One region of the Lawsonibacter asaccharolyticus genome, then DNA from elsewhere that is predicted to be linked to it. Evidence: riboswitches for the same ligand, from Rfam matches in the RefSeq annotation. Region 1 holds a riboswitch; each other region holds the start of a gene.

Region 1 (5,130 bases):
GTATTCACCTCCAGTCTGGAGAGCGTGGACTACGCCGTGGTCCTCATCATCGTGTGCGCCGCGGCCCTGGCCTTCGTGGTGCTCTACAACCTGACCAACATCAACATCACCGAGCGGATGCGGGAGCTGGCCACCCTGAAGGTGCTGGGCTTCTACGACGGCGAGCTGTCCGCCTATATCTACCGGGAGAACGTGATCCTCACGGTGTTCGGCGTGGCCCTGGGGATGGGGATGGGGAAGCTGCTCCACCAGTGGCTGGTGCTGACAGTGGAGATCGACCTGCTCATGTTCGGGCGGACACTGGCCCTGTCCAGCTATCTCTACGCCGGGGTACTCACCGCCGTCTTCTCCCTGGTGGTCAATCTGGCGGCCCACCGGAAGCTGAAAAAGCTGGATATGGTGGAGTCGCTGAAGACAGTGGAATGAACAGCAGCAGCGCCGCCCGATGGGCGGCGCTGAGAGGGTCGAAAAAGTGGCAAGGCCACTTTTTCGAGAAAGATGTAGTCTGCCGCGCGCAGGGTTTGTCCGCCGCAGGCGGACAAACCCCGCACTTGCAGCCTGAGAGGTGTTTTCCCCGACGCACATGTCGCCGGGGAAAACAGATCAGAACTGGATTCGCGCCTGCGGGCGCGAACTTTGCGAGGCTTGTTCGTAAACTGATTAGCACCGCCCGTAGGGCACAGCTGCTCAGCTTGCGGATCAGGCGGCCCCGCGATTAGGGCAGGAAACTCAGCTCCAGGCCCCGGAAGGCGGCGTAGGCCCCCGCCTCACGCTCCAGGGCCCGACGCGCTCCAGGAGAGAGGGGCTCCCACAGGGACAGGGAGAACTCTAGTCGTCCCTGTACCGCTTTTCCGGTCCAGATGCCGGCCACGCGCCCATCCTTCAGAACGGCGCCGGGGTTGGAGACTGTCCGCCAGACCTGGCGCTGGCGGGCGGGGTCCTCCAGGGCCAGGGCTCGGTCCCGCAGGTCCAGATAGGGGTCGTGGGGCCCCAGCAGGATCAGGCGGCCGGGCTGCTCCGGCGGAGCGGTGAGGCTGTCCCGGTCCCGGATCAGGGCCCAGCGGGTCCGGCCCAGCACCCGGACCGGTTCCATCTCCTCTGCGGCGGCGGACCAGAGCCGCTTCGCCTGTTGGGGAGAGCTGCCCAGCCAGGCCTGGAGATCGGCGGGGGCGGCGGGGCCGTAGCAGTGGAGAAATCTCCGCACCAGCTCCGCCTCCCCCTGAGGGCAGGGGGAGGGCTCCCGGCCCAGCCAGCGGCGGAAGGAGGTAAAGGTGGGACTGTTCTCCTCCCGGCGGCCGAACACCACCAGAGAGGCAAAGGAGCAGGGGCGGAGGAGAAAGGAGACAGCGGCGCCTCCCACGGTCTGCCTGTCAGGGCGGCCGTACATGGAGGGGGAGTCCCACAGGGCCCGCTGTTCCGGCGGGAGCTGCTCCCCGACCCGGTCAGCCAGCAGCTGGTCCAGGGCCTCCTTGCTGCGGACGGTGGTCCCGTCCAGGCAGCGGGCGGCCTCCCGCACCCGGGCGTGGGCCTCGTCGAAGGACATGCCGACAAAGTCCAGGGCCGCGGTGATCCCCCGGGTGTAGATCCAGGGACACTCCCCCTCCCGGGCCAGAAGGGGGGAGAGAAAGACGCCGCTCTCCCCGGCGGGAAAGACCAGGGGCACGCCCCGGATGCTCCAGGCCTGGAGCAGGGCCCGGTCCCGGTACAGGGCGTCTCGGAGGAGGGGGAGGGAACAGCCCTCCAGGCGCTGGAAGAGGGCAGTCTCCCACCCGCCGGGCGGGGAGTTCTGGAGCCCGCAGGCCCCCGCAACCTCCAGTATCCGGCTGGCGGGATACCGGCGGTCCAGATGGTGGGCCCGCAGCCGGTGGGCGCGGACCTGTTCCGGGGTGATGTCCATGGGAAAAGACCTCCCTTGTCTCGTCGTTGGTCCCATTATACCCCGGAGGAGGCAAAAAAGCAAAAAAAACCGGCCCGCTCTGCGGGCCGGGAAAAGAAGTGGGGATTCAGCGCTCCAGGGCGGTCCGCATGGAGGACAGGGCCCCGGTCCGCCCCAGGGCGGCAACCAGGATGCCGGCCAGAATGGCACCGGCCACAGTGGAGATGAGGAAGGGGACGATGTAGGCGTAGAAAGCCACCGTGGCGGCGTCTGCGCTGGTAAACAGAATGGCCACGGGATAGGCGGCCAGGCCGCCGATGATGCCGGTGCCGAAGACCTCCCCCACCAGGGTGGCGGGGAGGTTCCGAGTCTTCCAGAACACCAGTCCGCACAGCAGGGCGCCGCACATGCTGCCTGGGAAGGCCATGATCGTGCCAAGCCCCAGCAGGTTTCGGATCAGGCTGGCGCCGAAAGCCACCCCGACTCCGTACCAGGGGCCCAGCAGGACAGCGCACAGGACGTTGACCATATGCTGGATGGGGGCGCACTTGCTGGCCAGGACGGGGAAAGTGAACAGGCTGCCCACCACCGCCACGGCGCACAGAATGCCGGCAATGGCCAGCTTTTTGGTGTTGCTCTGATTCATGGGAAAGTGCTCCTTTCAAAATGGATGGGGAAACACACAAAAGCAGACAGCGTCTCCCCTTTTTCCGGCCCCGAGGGGCCACAAATCGGGTCCCGGAAGGACAGACAGGGTCCTCCCTGGGTTCGGTCGGGGCTTACTGGCCCCCTCTCACGCCGGAACACGGCTTCCCATCGCTGCTGTATGCGGCCCGGGCACAGGGCGCTCCCCCTCTGCCCGCTCCCGGCCAGGCCGGGGCGCCGATGTGTCTCCTCACGCTCCCTTCGGAAAGGATCAAAAGACGGGGTGCCCGGTGGGCACCCCGTCTGGTCACGGCCAGCATGACTCCCTACGGTGGCATGACCCACATCAGGTGAAGGGTCGAAGCGCTCAGCTTCCTCTCAGCCCGCTGCCGCAGGCTCCCCTGTCTTTTGCAACTGTATTATGGGCCCGGAGGCCCGGTTTGTCAAGAAAAATTTTCGGACCCTGGCGCGGCGGACCCTGGAGGGAAGGAGAAGGCCGTCTGTCAGACCTCCCGCTGTCCCTCTAGGATCTCCATGAACTCCCGCCCGGTGATGGTCTCGTGCTCATAGAGGTACTGGGCCAGCTGGTGGAGCTTTTCCTCGTTGGTTTTCAGCAGGTCCATGGCCTTCTGGTACTGGGTGTCCACCATCTCCGTCACCTTCCGGTCGATGCGGGCCTGGGTCCCCGGGGAGCAGGCCAGGGCAGCATCCCCGCCCAGGTACTGGTTGCTCACCGTCTCAAAGGCCACGAAGCCGAACTCGTCGCTCATACCGAAGCGGGAGATCATGGACCGGGCCAGCTTGGTGGCCTGCTCGATGTCGTTGGAGGCCCCGGTGGTGATGGAGTGGAAGACCAGCTCTTCGGCGGCCCGGCCGCCGGTATAGGTGGCGATCTTGTTCAGCAGCTCATCCTTAGACATGAGGAAATGGTCGCCGTCGTCCACCTGGAGAGTATAGCCCAGCGCGCCGGAGGTGCGGGGAATGATGGTGATCTTCTGCACCGGGGCGGAGTGGGTCTGGAGGGCGGCTACCAGGGCGTGGCCCGTCTCGTGGTAGGCCACGATCTTCTTCTCCTGGTCGGAGAGCACCCGGCTCTTCTTCTGGTATCCTGCGATGACCACCTCCACGCTCTCCTGCAAGTCCTCCTGAGTGGCGTAGGGGCGGCCTGCCCGCACCGCCCTCAGAGCGGCCTCGTTGACGATGTTGGCCAGCTCTGCGCCGGAGGCCCCGGCAGCGGTCTTGGCAATGGGTTCGAAGTCCACGTCCTCCGCCAGACGGATCTGCTTGGCGTGGACCTTCAGGATATCGATGCGGCCCTGAAGGTCGGGCAGCTCCACCGGGATGCGCCGGTCGAACCGGCCGGGGCGCAGCAGGGCGGGGTCCAGGCTGTCTGGGCGGTTGGTGGCGGCCAGCACCACCACGCCCTTGGAGCCGTCAAAGCCGTCCATCTCGGTGAGCAGCTGGTTCAGGGTCTGCTCCCGCTCGTCATTGCCGCCGATCTGGCCGTCCCGCTTCTTGCCGATGGTGTCGATCTCGTCGATGAACACGATGCAGGGGGCCTTGTCATTGGCCTGCTTGAACAGGTCCCGCACCTTGGCGGCACCCCGGCCCACGAACATCTCCACGAACTCGCTGCCGGCAATGGAGAAGAAGGGCACGTTGGCCTCGCCGGCTACCGCCTTGGCCAGCAGGGTCTTGCCGGTGCCCGGAGGGCCTACCAGCAGGGCGCCTTTGGGCAGCTTGGCGCCGATCTGGCGGTACTTCTCCGGGTCGTGGAGGAAGTCCACGATCTCGCTGAGCAGTTCCTTGGCCTCGTCCTCGCCGGCCACGTCGGCAAAGCGGATTCCAGTGGATGAGGGGACATACATCTTGGCATTAGAGCCGCCGCCCATGCCGAACATCATGCCGTCGCCGCCCATGGATTTTTTCATCCGTCTGTTGATGAACCAGCCGATGAGCAGGAAGGGGAGCAGGGGCAGGACCCAGCCCACCAGGATGGAGGTGAGCAGGCCGGGCTGGGTGTCGATCTCCTGGAACTGGGCCCCATTCTCATAGAGGCGCTGGGTCCGGTCAGGGTCGTTGGTGGCGGTGGTGCGGTAGACCTTTTCGTTGGTCTTGTCGGTAAAGGTGATCTCATCCCCCTCGATTTGGACCTGGCCCACATTCTGCTCATAGGTCATGGACATGAACTGATCGTAAGTCACATCCTGGACCGGGGTCTCCAGCATGGCGGGGAACAGGGTCAAGTTCAGCACCATCAGAATGAGCAGAGCCACCAGGTAGTAATAGACCAGAGGCTTTTTAGAGGGCTGCTTCACTTCTTTCATAGCGGTTTCCCATCCTTTTTCATCAAAATGTGTGGAATCGAATCGGACTGGCTGAGTACGGTGCGCACATTGTGCTCTATCTTCTGAGCGATCTTCTCCATCTGCTGCTGTTCCTCCAGGGTGACATCCTGGAGCAGCAGACAGAAGAACGCCTCTCCTGCCCGACGGACCTCTTCGCTGAAAGGCCGGGCAGGGGACAGGAGTCGGAGATGCTGGATCCGCCGGTCCCGGGGGTCGGGCAGCGCCTCCAGCCATCCCCGACGCACCAGACCCTCCGCCGCC
Region 2 (5,130 bases), 120 kb from region 1:
AGGACAGAACCCCTCTGGGACAGGGACGGGGGTAGAAAGACCCCTCATCTGTCACGGCATATGCCGTGACACCTTCCCCCCTGTGGGGGGAAGGCTTTTCGGGCGGCTGGAAGCCGCCCCCTACGGGGTCCCCTTCGGTCTTTGCGTAGGGGTGCGCATTGTGCGCCCGCCGTTTTCCACGAGCGGCCCTGGTCTTTACGTAGGGACGGGTCTTGCCCCCGCCCGTTTTCATCCGAAGGATGCCCGAAAGGGGTTCCGCCCCGCAGGACAGAACCTCTCTGGGACAGGGACAGGGGTAGAAAGACCCCTCATCCGTCACGGCATATGCCGTGACACCTTCCCCCCTGTGGGGGGAAGGCTTTTCGGGCGGCTGGAAGCCGCCCCCTACGGGGTCCCCTTCGGTCTTTGCGTAGGGGTGCGCATTGTGCGCCCGCCGTTTTCCACGAGCGGCCCTGGTCTTTACGTAGGGGCGGGTCTTGCCCCCGCCTGTTTTCATCCGAAGGATGCCCGAAAGGGGTTCCGCCCCGCAGGACAGAACCCCTCTGGGACAGGGACGGGGGTAGAAAGACCCCTCATCCGTCACGGCATATGCCGTGACACCTTCCCCCCTGTGGGGGGAAGGCTTTTCGGGCGGCTGGAAGCCGCCCCTACGGGGACCCCTTCAGTCTTTGCGTAGGGGTGCGCATTGTGTGCCCGCCGTTTTCCACGAGCGGCCCTGGTCTTTACGTAGGGGCGGGGCAAGCCCCGCCCGTTTTCATCCGAAGGATGCCCGAAAGGGGTTCCGCCCCGCAGGACAGAACCCCTCTGGGACAGGGACGGGGGTAGAAAGACCCCTCATCTGTCACGGCATATGCCGTGACACCTTCCCCCCTGTGGGGGGAAGGCTTTTCGGGCGGCTGGAAGCCGCCCCTACGGGGTCCCCTTCAGTCTTTGCGTAGGGGCGCGCATTGTGCGCCCGCCGTTTTCCACGAGCGGCCCTGGTCTTTACGTAGGGACGGGTCTTGCCCCTGCCCGTTTTCATCCGAAGGATGCCCGAAAGGGGTTCCGCCCCGCAGGACAGAACCCCTCTGGGACAGGGACGGGGGTAGAAAGACCCCTCATCCGTCACGGCATATGCCGTGACACCTTCCCCCCTGTGGGGGGAAGGCTTTTCGGGCGGCTGGAAGCCGCCCCTACGGGGTCCCCTTCGGTCTTTGCGTAGGGGCGCGCAAAGCGCGCCCGCCGTTTCACATCGACCATTCCACAGGGCCCACCGGCCTCCTGTGGAAAATTTTCTAGGGTCAGAAGAGAGCCCGGAAAAACCCTGTGGTTTTCCCGGGCCCTGTTTTTGATATCCTTTGCTCACACCTGGGTCCAGACGTTCCCGTCCTCCTGGCTCTTCAGGCAGGCCTCGATAAATTTCAGCCCCTGGATGCCGTCATCGATATCGGAGTAGGGGAAGGGCCGCTCATCTTTGCCCTCCTTCCGGGACAGCAGATGGGAACAGTAACCCCGGTAGAAGTTGGCGAACAGGGAGTGGAAGGCCTCCGGCATCCCCTTGGGGAGGCGGCAGGACTTCCGGGCCTGGGGATCACAGTAGTCATAATTGGCCGACCAGATCTGGGTGGGCTGTCCGGCGATGTCCACCCGGAGCTCCATGAAATCGTGGGCGTTCCACTCCATGCCCCCTTTGTCGCCGTAGATGCGCACCTTCATGCAGCAGCTCTTGCCCACCATGGCGAAGGAGGTCCAAAAGATGCCCGCTGCCCCGTTGTCGTAGTCGATGAGCACCTGGGCATCGCTCTCCACCGGCACATAATCCGGGATGGAGCGCAGGCGGGCCAGCACCCGCACGGGCTTGAGGCCGGTGACCTTGCTGATGAGATACTCCACATGGGTGCCGATGTCCGCGATCACTCCAGAGGGGCCGCAGATGGCCGGATCGACCCGCCAGGTCAGGCCGTCCTTTCCCCGGAGGGCAGTGTTCAGCCCCACCCATTCCTGGGGATACTCGGCGGCGATGGTGTGGATCTTTCCCAGCACCCCGTCAGCGATCATCTTTTTGGCCTGCTCCAGAATGGCGTAGTGGGCATAACTGTAAGACACGCCGAACAGAAGATCTTTTTCCTGGGCCAGGGCCTTCAGCTCCTCCGACTCCCGGCTGGTGAAGGTGACGGGTTTGTCGCAGACAATGTGGAAGCCGTGGGCAATGATGTCCTTGACGATCTCGTAGTGGGTGTTGTTGGGGGTGGCCACCACCACAAAGTCCAGCCGGTCCTCCCCGGTGCGCTTGGCTTCCTCCTCCAGCATGGTGTGGTAGTCGGGATAGATGCGGCCGGGCTCCACCCCCCATTTCTCTCCGGCCTCCAGATTTTTATCCCAGTGGCGGGAGAAACAGCCCGCCTTCAGTTCGGCCAGGTCGTCGAACTGGGCCCCGATGCGGTGGATATCTCCGATCAGGGCGCCGTTCCCGCCCCCGACCATTGCGAATTGCAGCTTTTTCATAGAGAGACCTCCTGACGGATTGTGTAAAGTGTACAAGAAATCGTCTTCAGGATACCACGCAGGGCGGCAGGTGTCTAATAGTATCCAGTCATGGACCCATTCAAAGGGCACATACAAGAGGGGAGTGGATAGAGAAAAGAGCACGCTTGACAAGGCCCGTCCCTTTGGGATACAATAACTTTGACCGCAGACAATCGAACACAGGGGCGCTGGGAGCTATTCCCGGCTGAGATGGAAGCGAATCGCAGCTCCAGTCCCTTGACCTGATCCGGGTAATGCCGGCGTAGGGAGTGAACGATCCATATGTCGTCCTCTTCATACCGCACGCACCCGTTCGGATGTGCTGCGGTATCTTGATTTCAGGAGGAAACGACGATGAACCGACATTCCCGCTCTACCCGCGCCCTTGTGGAGGCCGCGCTGATGATCGCGCTGGCCACCATCCTGGGCTACTTCCGGCTGTACCGCTTTCCCCAGGGGGGGTCTGTGGACTTTGCCATGGTGCCCATCCTGATCTACTGCCTGCGCTGGGGCCCGGCCTGGAGCCTGAGCTGCTGCTTTGTCAACGGTGTGCTCCAGTTCTTCCTGGGCGGAGGAATCGCTCTATCCTGGCAGTCCATGCTGCTGGACTATGTGGTGGCTTATACGCTGGTGTTCCTCTGCGGCTTTGCCGCGGGGAAGAAGCTGGGCTGGCTGTGGGGCACCATCCTGGCCGGGCTGGGACGGTGGGTATCTCTCACCCTGTCCGGCGGCCTGCTGTGGTATATGTATATGCCGGAGGAATTTTTGGGACTGCCCATGGTGGACCCCTGGGTCTACTCCATGATCTTTAACGGCGTGCTGATCGTTCTCGTGACTGTGGTCAACCTGATCGTTCTGGGGATCTTTCAGTCCGTCCCCGCTCTGCGGCAGAAGCTGCTGACGAAACAGAATTGAGGTTTTTTCTTTGGGAAAATTCGACGGTGTCCTGCTGGTCAGTGATTTTGACGACACGCTGTATGACAGCCACTGTCAGGTGCCCCGGCGGAATTTGGAGGCCCTGGACCGCTTCCTCGCCCAGGGGGGGCGTTTTACCGTGGCCACCGGCCGCGCCCACCGGACCTTCGCTCCCTATGTCCATCTGGCCCCCGTCAATGCCCCGGTGGTCCTCTCCAACGGGTCGGCCATCTATGACTTCCAAAAAGACGAATTTCTGGTGCAGACCTATCTGTCTCCCAGTGCGCCTCAGGACTTGGATGGGGTGATGGAGGCATTTCCACAGCTGGGGATGGAGGCCTACCACGGGGAGGATATCTATGTGTTCCGACCCAACTGGATCACAGACCTGCACATGAAAAAGGTGGGCACCGACTACACCGTCTGTCCCATTCGGGAGATGCCTACGCCCTGGACCAAAGCCATCCTCCAGCAGGACCACGGGGTGCTGAAGGAGGTGCAGAGCTGGCTTCTGGACCACTTCCCCCGCCGGTATGAGGCTATTTTTTCCAACCACGTGTACCTGGAGATCACCGACCATGGGTGCAACAAGGGGGGAATGGTGGCCCGGCTGGCCCAGATGCTGGGGATCGCCCGAGAAAATATCTACTGCGTGGGAGACAACCAGAACGACATCCCCATGATGGCACTGTCCGCCGTCCCCTTTGCCCCTGCCAACTGTGCCCAGGAGGTGAAGGACTGGGGAGCCCATATCCTGTGTCACTGCGACGACGGCGTGATCGGGGATATCGTGGAGATCCTGGAGCAGCGATATTAAAAATATTGGAAAGAGAAAGATCCACCGCCAAAAAATGGCGGTGGATCTTTTGTAACGAAATGGGGGAGATGCCGTCTTATCTGTGGAAAGGGAGGTGAGGGCGTGATCGATTTTGAAGAAGTTTACCGGGACTATCTGGAGGACGTCTACCGATTTTCTCTGGCCCTGTGCCGGGACCCGGTACTGGCGGAGGAGCTGACCCAGGAGACCTTTTTCCGGGCGCTGGAGCATATCGGCCAGTTCCGGGGGGAGTGTACCCTGCGGGTCTGGCTGTGCCAGATCGCCAAGCACGCCTGGCTGACCCACTGCCGCAGGCAGAGAAGGCGGGAGCCGGAGCCGGAGCTCCGGGAGGAGGGGCCGGAGGAGCGGCTGGCGGAGAAGGAGACTGCCATGGAAGTCCACCAGGTACTCCACAGCCTGCCCGAGCCCTATCGGGAGGTCTTTGCCCTGCGGGTGCTGGGGGAGCTGTCCTTCCGGGAGATAGGAGCACTGTTCCATAAGACGGAGAGCTGGGCCCGGGTCACTTTTCACCGGGCCAGACTAAAAATCAAGGAGGCATTATGATGAATCAGCCCTGTCCCATGATCCAGGATCTGCTGCCCCTGTACGTGGACCAAATCTGCAGCCAGGAGAGCCGCCGGGCGGTGGAGGAGCATGTGGAGAACTGTCCCCTCTGCCGTGCCCGGCTGGAGGAGCTGCGCCGGGAAGACCCGCTGCCCCCGCCAGAGCAGGACCGGGAGCAGTCGAAGGCCCGGGTGCTGGCCGGGGTAAAAAGGCAGCTGAGAAGGAAAAAGCTGTGTTTCTCCGCTCGGGTGCTGGCCGGTGCGGCAGCCCTGGGCGTGGCGGTCTGGCTGTTGGTCTTTCGCTTCCAGACACCCATCCCCTATTCACAG
Region 3 (5,130 bases), 760 kb from region 1:
AGCTCCGGGATGGAAAAGAGGTGGTCCAGGGGGCCGCTGCCCGCCCCCAGGTCAAGCATGGAGGACAGCGCCCCCGAGAGATAGATCTTCGCCCGCTCCACCGCCGTCTCCAGGTCGCAGCCCTTCGCCAGATTGGAGGCGATGGCACTGGAGAGCGTACAGCCTGTCCCGTGGGTGTTGGGGTTATGGATCCGGCGTCCGCAGAACCATTTGCAGCTCCCATCCTGCCACAGCAGGTCGTTGGCGTCGTTCAGGTCGTGCCCGCCCTTGCACAGCACAGCGCAGCCGTACCGCTCCCCGATCTCCCGGGCAGCCCGCTCCATGTCCTCCGAGCCGGAGATGGTGAGGCCCGACAGGACCTCCGCCTCTGGGATGTTGGGGGTGAGGACGGCGGCCAGGGGGAGCAGCTGGCTCTTCAGCGCCTCCACCGCTTCCTCCGAAATCAGGCGGGACCCGCTGGTAGCGATCATCACCGGGTCCACCACGATGTTCCGGGCCTGGTACTGCTTCAGCTTGTCCGCGATGACCTGGATCAGCCCGGTAGAGGACACCATCCCTGTCTTGACGGCATCGGGGAAGATGTCGGTAAAAATGCAGTCCAGCTGACTGGCCAGGAATTCCGGGGTGGACTCCAGGATGCCGTAGACGCCGGTGGTATTCTGGGCCGTCAGAGCGGTGACCGCGCTCATGGCGTAGACGCCGTTGGCAGTCATGGTCTTGATGTCGGCCTGGATCCCGGCGCCTCCGCTGGAATCGCTCCCAGCGATCGTCAATGCTGTTTTCATCAGAAAACTCCTTTCTCCGCATTGAAGTTTTGTTCCGCGACACCAGGTGGTGCCCCCGAGGTGCCGCGTCGTCGGAGCAAAGTACGCTCTGTTCGGGACAGCCTGACGGCCATCCCTCACTGCGCTCCCTTCCTCCTCTCCGGGCCGCACCCGCTCCGCTGGGCTGCGCCCCGGCTGGGCGGCCTTACGGCTGCCCCCATTTTTGCTGTGTTCGGGACGGTCTGACGGCCATCCCTCACTGTGCTCCTCTGCCCCTCCTCTCCGGGCCGCACCCGCTCCATTCCCGGCTCAGCCCCGCTCCAATGCTGCCAGGAAATCCGGGGAGTCCAGCCGGGGAAGATACCAGTCGCAGAGGCACCGCAGTGCCTCCTGATCCTCCTCGGCGGAGGGGTCATACACCCCCGCCACCAGAAAGCCCGCCCGTTTGGCGCTGCGTGCGGCATGGAGGGCATCCTCAAAGACCACCGTGCGCTCCGGCGCGCTGCCCAGGCTGCGGGCAGCAGCCCGATAGAGGTCCGGTCCGGTCTTAGGCCCGTACTGAAGGGAACTGAAGGCGAACAGGAAGTGCTTCCACAGCCCCAGACGGACCATGGCGTCCCGTGCCTGAAAGGCCTCGCTGGCGGTGGCGATGCCGCAGGGGACCCCCAGGGCTCCCAGCCGCTCCAGCAGTGTGTCCGCCCCCGTCTTCATGGGGACCCTGTCCCGGTATTCCCCTGTCACCAGGGCGTTCACCCCTTCCATCACCTGTTCGGGCGTACAGGGGAGGCAAAATGTATCCACCATGTACTCCGAGGCTTCCCGCCGCCCCATCTCCCGGATGTCCCGGGCCAGGTCCTCCGGCGGCTTTCCTCCAAACTTCCGGACCAGAGCCTTGGGCGCCTCGTTCCAGATGTACATGGAGTCGGTGAGGGTCCCGTCCAGATCGAAGATGGCCCCCTCGATCCTCATGGGCCCACCACCCGCTCCACCTGGGCCCGGAGGGAGCGGGTGGCCGCTTCCACGTCGGGCTGGGCGTACAGGGCTGAGACCACCGCCACCCCGGCGATGCCGCTCCCCGCCAGCTCCGCCACATTGCCGGCTCCGATGCCCCCGATGGCCACCACAGGGATATCCACGGCGGCGCAGATGGCCTTCAGGGTGTCATAGCTCACTGGTCGGGTGTCCTGCTTGGTCCCGGTGGGGAACATGGCTCCTACCCCCAGGTAGTCGGCCCCCGCCGCCTGGGCGGCCAGGGCCTGCTCCACCGTGCGTGCGGACACGCCGATGAGTTTGTCTTCCCCCAGCAGGGCCCGGACTCGCCCCGCCTCCATATCGCTCTGGCCCACGTGGACGCCGTCCGCTCCTGCCGCCTGGGCCAGTTCCGCATCGTCGTTGAGGATCAGGGGCACGCCGTAGCGCCCGCACAGCTCCCGCAGTTCCAGGGCCTGGGCCAGAATGCTCCCACGGTCCATATGCTTCTCCCGCAGCTGGATCATGGTGGCGCCCCCCCGCAGGGATGCCTCTACCTGTTGGGCCAGGGTCCTGTCCCCCAGCCAGCTCCGGTCCGTTACGCCGTAGAGCAGCAAATCCTTTTTATCGCATCTCATAGTTGGCTCCTTTCTCCAGCGCCGCGCCGTCCATCCGGCACACAGCGTCAATGATCCGATCCCGATAGGTAGCGTTTCCGTCCTGAGGGGACATCCTCGCCCAGGCCAGCTCCCCCGCCACTCCCATGGCGCACACCGCGGCGGCGGCCGCCTCCAGGGGGCGCTCCGGGCTGGCGGCCAGGCAGGCCGCAGTCAGGGCGGACAGCTGACAGCCGGTACCGGTGACCAGCCCCATCTCCGGGCGGCCGTTGCGGATCACGACGCACTGCTCCCCGTCTGAGACCAGGTCAATGGCCCCGGTGACCGCCACTACGGTCCCGGTGCGGCGGGCGGTCCCTTTGGCGAAGGCCACCCCCCGCTCCAGTTCCGCTTCCGTCACTGCGTCCGCCCCGCCGGCGTCCACCCCCCGGGTGTGCTCCTGGCCGCCCGCCAGGGCCCGCAGCTCTGAGACATTGCCCCGCAGCACGGTAAAGGTGACACGGGCCATCAGCTCCTGGGCCGTGCGGAGACGCAGGGCGCTGGCCCCCACCCCTACCGGGTCCAGCACCACTGGGCGGCCCAGCTCCCCGGCCTTGACCCCGGCCCGCATCAGGCTGGGGATGGTGCGCCGGCTGGGTGTTCCCAAGTTGAGGCACAGTCCGGCGCACCGGGCCGTGATCTCCTCCACTTCCTCCGGCTCATCGGCCATGATGGGGCTGGCCCCGCAGGCCAGCAGGAGGTTTGCCACGTCGTTGGCCGTCACATAGTTGGTGATGCAGTGGATCAGCGGCCTCCGCTCCCGCACCCGGTCCAGGCAGGCTCCCAGCTCCATATCCCTCTCTCCTTTGTCCGCAGACAGCAAAAACCGCGGGGCACCCCACTTCGGGATATCCCCGCGGCCTAGTTCCGCAAGTATATTTCCCTACGTTGGCATTACCCAAATCAGGTCACAGGTCGGAGCGAACAGCTCCCTCTCAGCCCGTCATGCGAGCTCCCTTTTCGTCATTTTTCTCTGCTGTCGTTTTTTTATTATAAGCTCTGTGTCCCGTTCTGGCAAGAGCAGGAACTTGTTTTTTTCACATAGGTCGTTGCAAAAAATCACTGTTTGGAACAAATGTCTTATTTTGCTCCTGCTTGTTCCTGTTTCTCCCAGGCCGGCCCCGGGTGCGTAACAAGGCGTTCCTCCCGCCAAAGGGCACAAAATTTTTTGCTTTACTCCACCATGTTGTCCTGTCCTTTGCAAGGCAGTGGTCTCCGATCACCCGGTTTTTTTCAAACTGCCGGAGCCATCCCCTGGCAGTTCCCGGCGCAGAAGAGACGTGGAGGCCCTTGAGAAGCACCGGTCTCTGTGGTAAAATAGAGACGAGATGCAGGGACTCTGCCTGTACTGACCGTAAAGGAAACCACAGGTCTTTTTCACGCTCTGTTTTATAATATGGCCCTCTCTCCTTCACATTCTGTTTTTCCCCCAGAGCGATGTCTCCCTTTGCGGTCCCCGCCGGGGCATTCCGCAGCACCGGCGCTTCCCGCTTTCCGGATATCCGCCACAGAAAGGAGCAAACTATGACTGATGCTGAGCTGATCTCCACGGCCGTCTCCATGCAGGAGCGGGCCTATGTACCCTATTCTCATTTTCCCGTGGGCGCTGCCCTGTTGTGCAGTGACGGGGCGGTGTTCACCGGATGCAATGTGGAGAACGCCGCCTACGGCTCCACCCTCTGCGCCGAGCGCACGGCGCTGGTCAAGGCGGTGAGCGAGGGCCGCACCGGCGGCTTCACCGCTATCGCCATCGCCGGCCGGGGAAGCGACTTCTGCTGGCCCTGCGGTGCCTGCCGGCAGATGCTGTTTGAATTTGCTCCCCAGCTCCGGGTCCTGGCCGTCCGAGGGGACGGTGCCTTCCAGTCCGCCCCGCTCTCCACCCTGCTGCCCTGCGGCTTCGGGCCGGGCTCCCTTAATTTTTGAACCGACGGAATAAAAAGCTCTCTTTTGGCCAAACTACCTCCGGAATACCAATGCGAGGAGGTATGAACCATGATAATGGATAAGATCGCCCTGACTCTGCTGATCATCGGCGGCCTGAACTGGGGCAGCGTGGGTCTGTTTCGATTCGACCTGGTGGCCTTCGCCTGCGGCGGTTCCGGCAGTATGATCAGCCGCGTGATCTATACCCTGGTGGGTCTTTCCGCCGTGTGGTGCATCTCTCTGCTCTTCCGGGACAAGGACCCCGTGGAGGAGCGGAGCTGAGGCCAGTCCACCGTTCCATTCAGAACATGTGATATTCCAAACCGGCCGCCGGAAGTCCCGGCGGCCGGTATTTTACATTTTTACTCTCTGATTTTACCGCACTTTACGCAGATTTAACATATCCGCTGTTTCGCATTTTACATTTCTTTTTTATACTGAGCCCTGTACTCCAGATGAAACACAAAACGAATGCAATAAAGGAGAAGATCTTACATGAAAAAACTGACTTGCATGGGGCTGTCTCTGGCCCTGATGGCCGGCCTGCTGGCCGGCTGCGGCTCCAATGGGACCACCTCCACTCCCACCAGCACCCCCGCCGCCAGCTCCACCCCTGTCCAATCCCAGACCACCACCCTCAGCGGCACCGTGAACACAGACGGCTCCACCTCCATGGAGAGCGTGGTCAAGGCCCTGGCTGAGGCTTTTATGGAGCAGAACCCCGATGTGACCGTCAACTACTCCGGCACTGGCTCCGGCACCGGCATCCAGGCCGCCATCGACGGCACCGTGGACCTGGGACTGGCCTCCCGTGCCCT

What was found. A riboswitch is a leader RNA that binds a small molecule or an ion and turns the genes downstream of it on or off. The one in region 1 is predicted to bind thiamine pyrophosphate.
Region 2: another riboswitch for thiamine pyrophosphate. It lies ahead of L9O85_RS15040 (energy-coupled thiamine transporter ThiT); the one in region 1 lies ahead of thiW (energy coupling factor transporter S component ThiW).
Region 3: another riboswitch for thiamine pyrophosphate. It lies ahead of thiM (hydroxyethylthiazole kinase); the one in region 1 lies ahead of thiW (energy coupling factor transporter S component ThiW).

Annotation. Positions count from the first base shown of each region.
Region 1 is NZ_CP091870.1:2,989,621-2,994,750, reverse strand. Features, by position in the region: gene L9O85_RS14520 (ABC transporter permease) at 1-426, shown strand, start outside; gene L9O85_RS14515 (winged helix DNA-binding domain-containing protein) at 716-1,897, opposite strand; gene thiW (energy coupling factor transporter S component ThiW) at 2,004-2,522, opposite strand; TPP riboswitch at 2,828-2,934, opposite strand; gene ftsH (ATP-dependent zinc metalloprotease FtsH) at 3,025-4,848, opposite strand; gene L9O85_RS14500 (MarR family winged helix-turn-helix transcriptional regulator) at 4,845-5,130, opposite strand, start outside.
Region 2 is NZ_CP091870.1:3,109,795-3,114,924, reverse strand. Features, by position in the region: gene L9O85_RS15045 (Gfo/Idh/MocA family protein) at 1,342-2,484, opposite strand; TPP riboswitch at 2,677-2,791, shown strand; gene L9O85_RS15040 (energy-coupled thiamine transporter ThiT) at 2,860-3,420, shown strand; gene L9O85_RS15035 (HAD-IIB family hydrolase) at 3,431-4,237, shown strand; gene L9O85_RS15030 (RNA polymerase sigma factor) at 4,340-4,801, shown strand; gene L9O85_RS15025 (anti-sigma factor family protein) at 4,798-5,130, shown strand, end outside.
Region 3 is NZ_CP091870.1:2,233,474-2,238,603, forward strand. Features, by position in the region: gene thiD (bifunctional hydroxymethylpyrimidine kinase/phosphomethylpyrimidine kinase) at 1-785, opposite strand, end outside; gene L9O85_RS10680 (HAD family hydrolase) at 1,074-1,733, opposite strand; gene thiE (thiamine phosphate synthase) at 1,730-2,371, opposite strand; gene thiM (hydroxyethylthiazole kinase) at 2,358-3,182, opposite strand; TPP riboswitch at 3,253-3,358, opposite strand; gene cdd (cytidine deaminase) at 3,914-4,312, shown strand; gene L9O85_RS10700 (DUF378 domain-containing protein) at 4,382-4,594, shown strand; gene L9O85_RS10705 (phosphate ABC transporter substrate-binding protein) at 4,808-5,130, shown strand, end outside.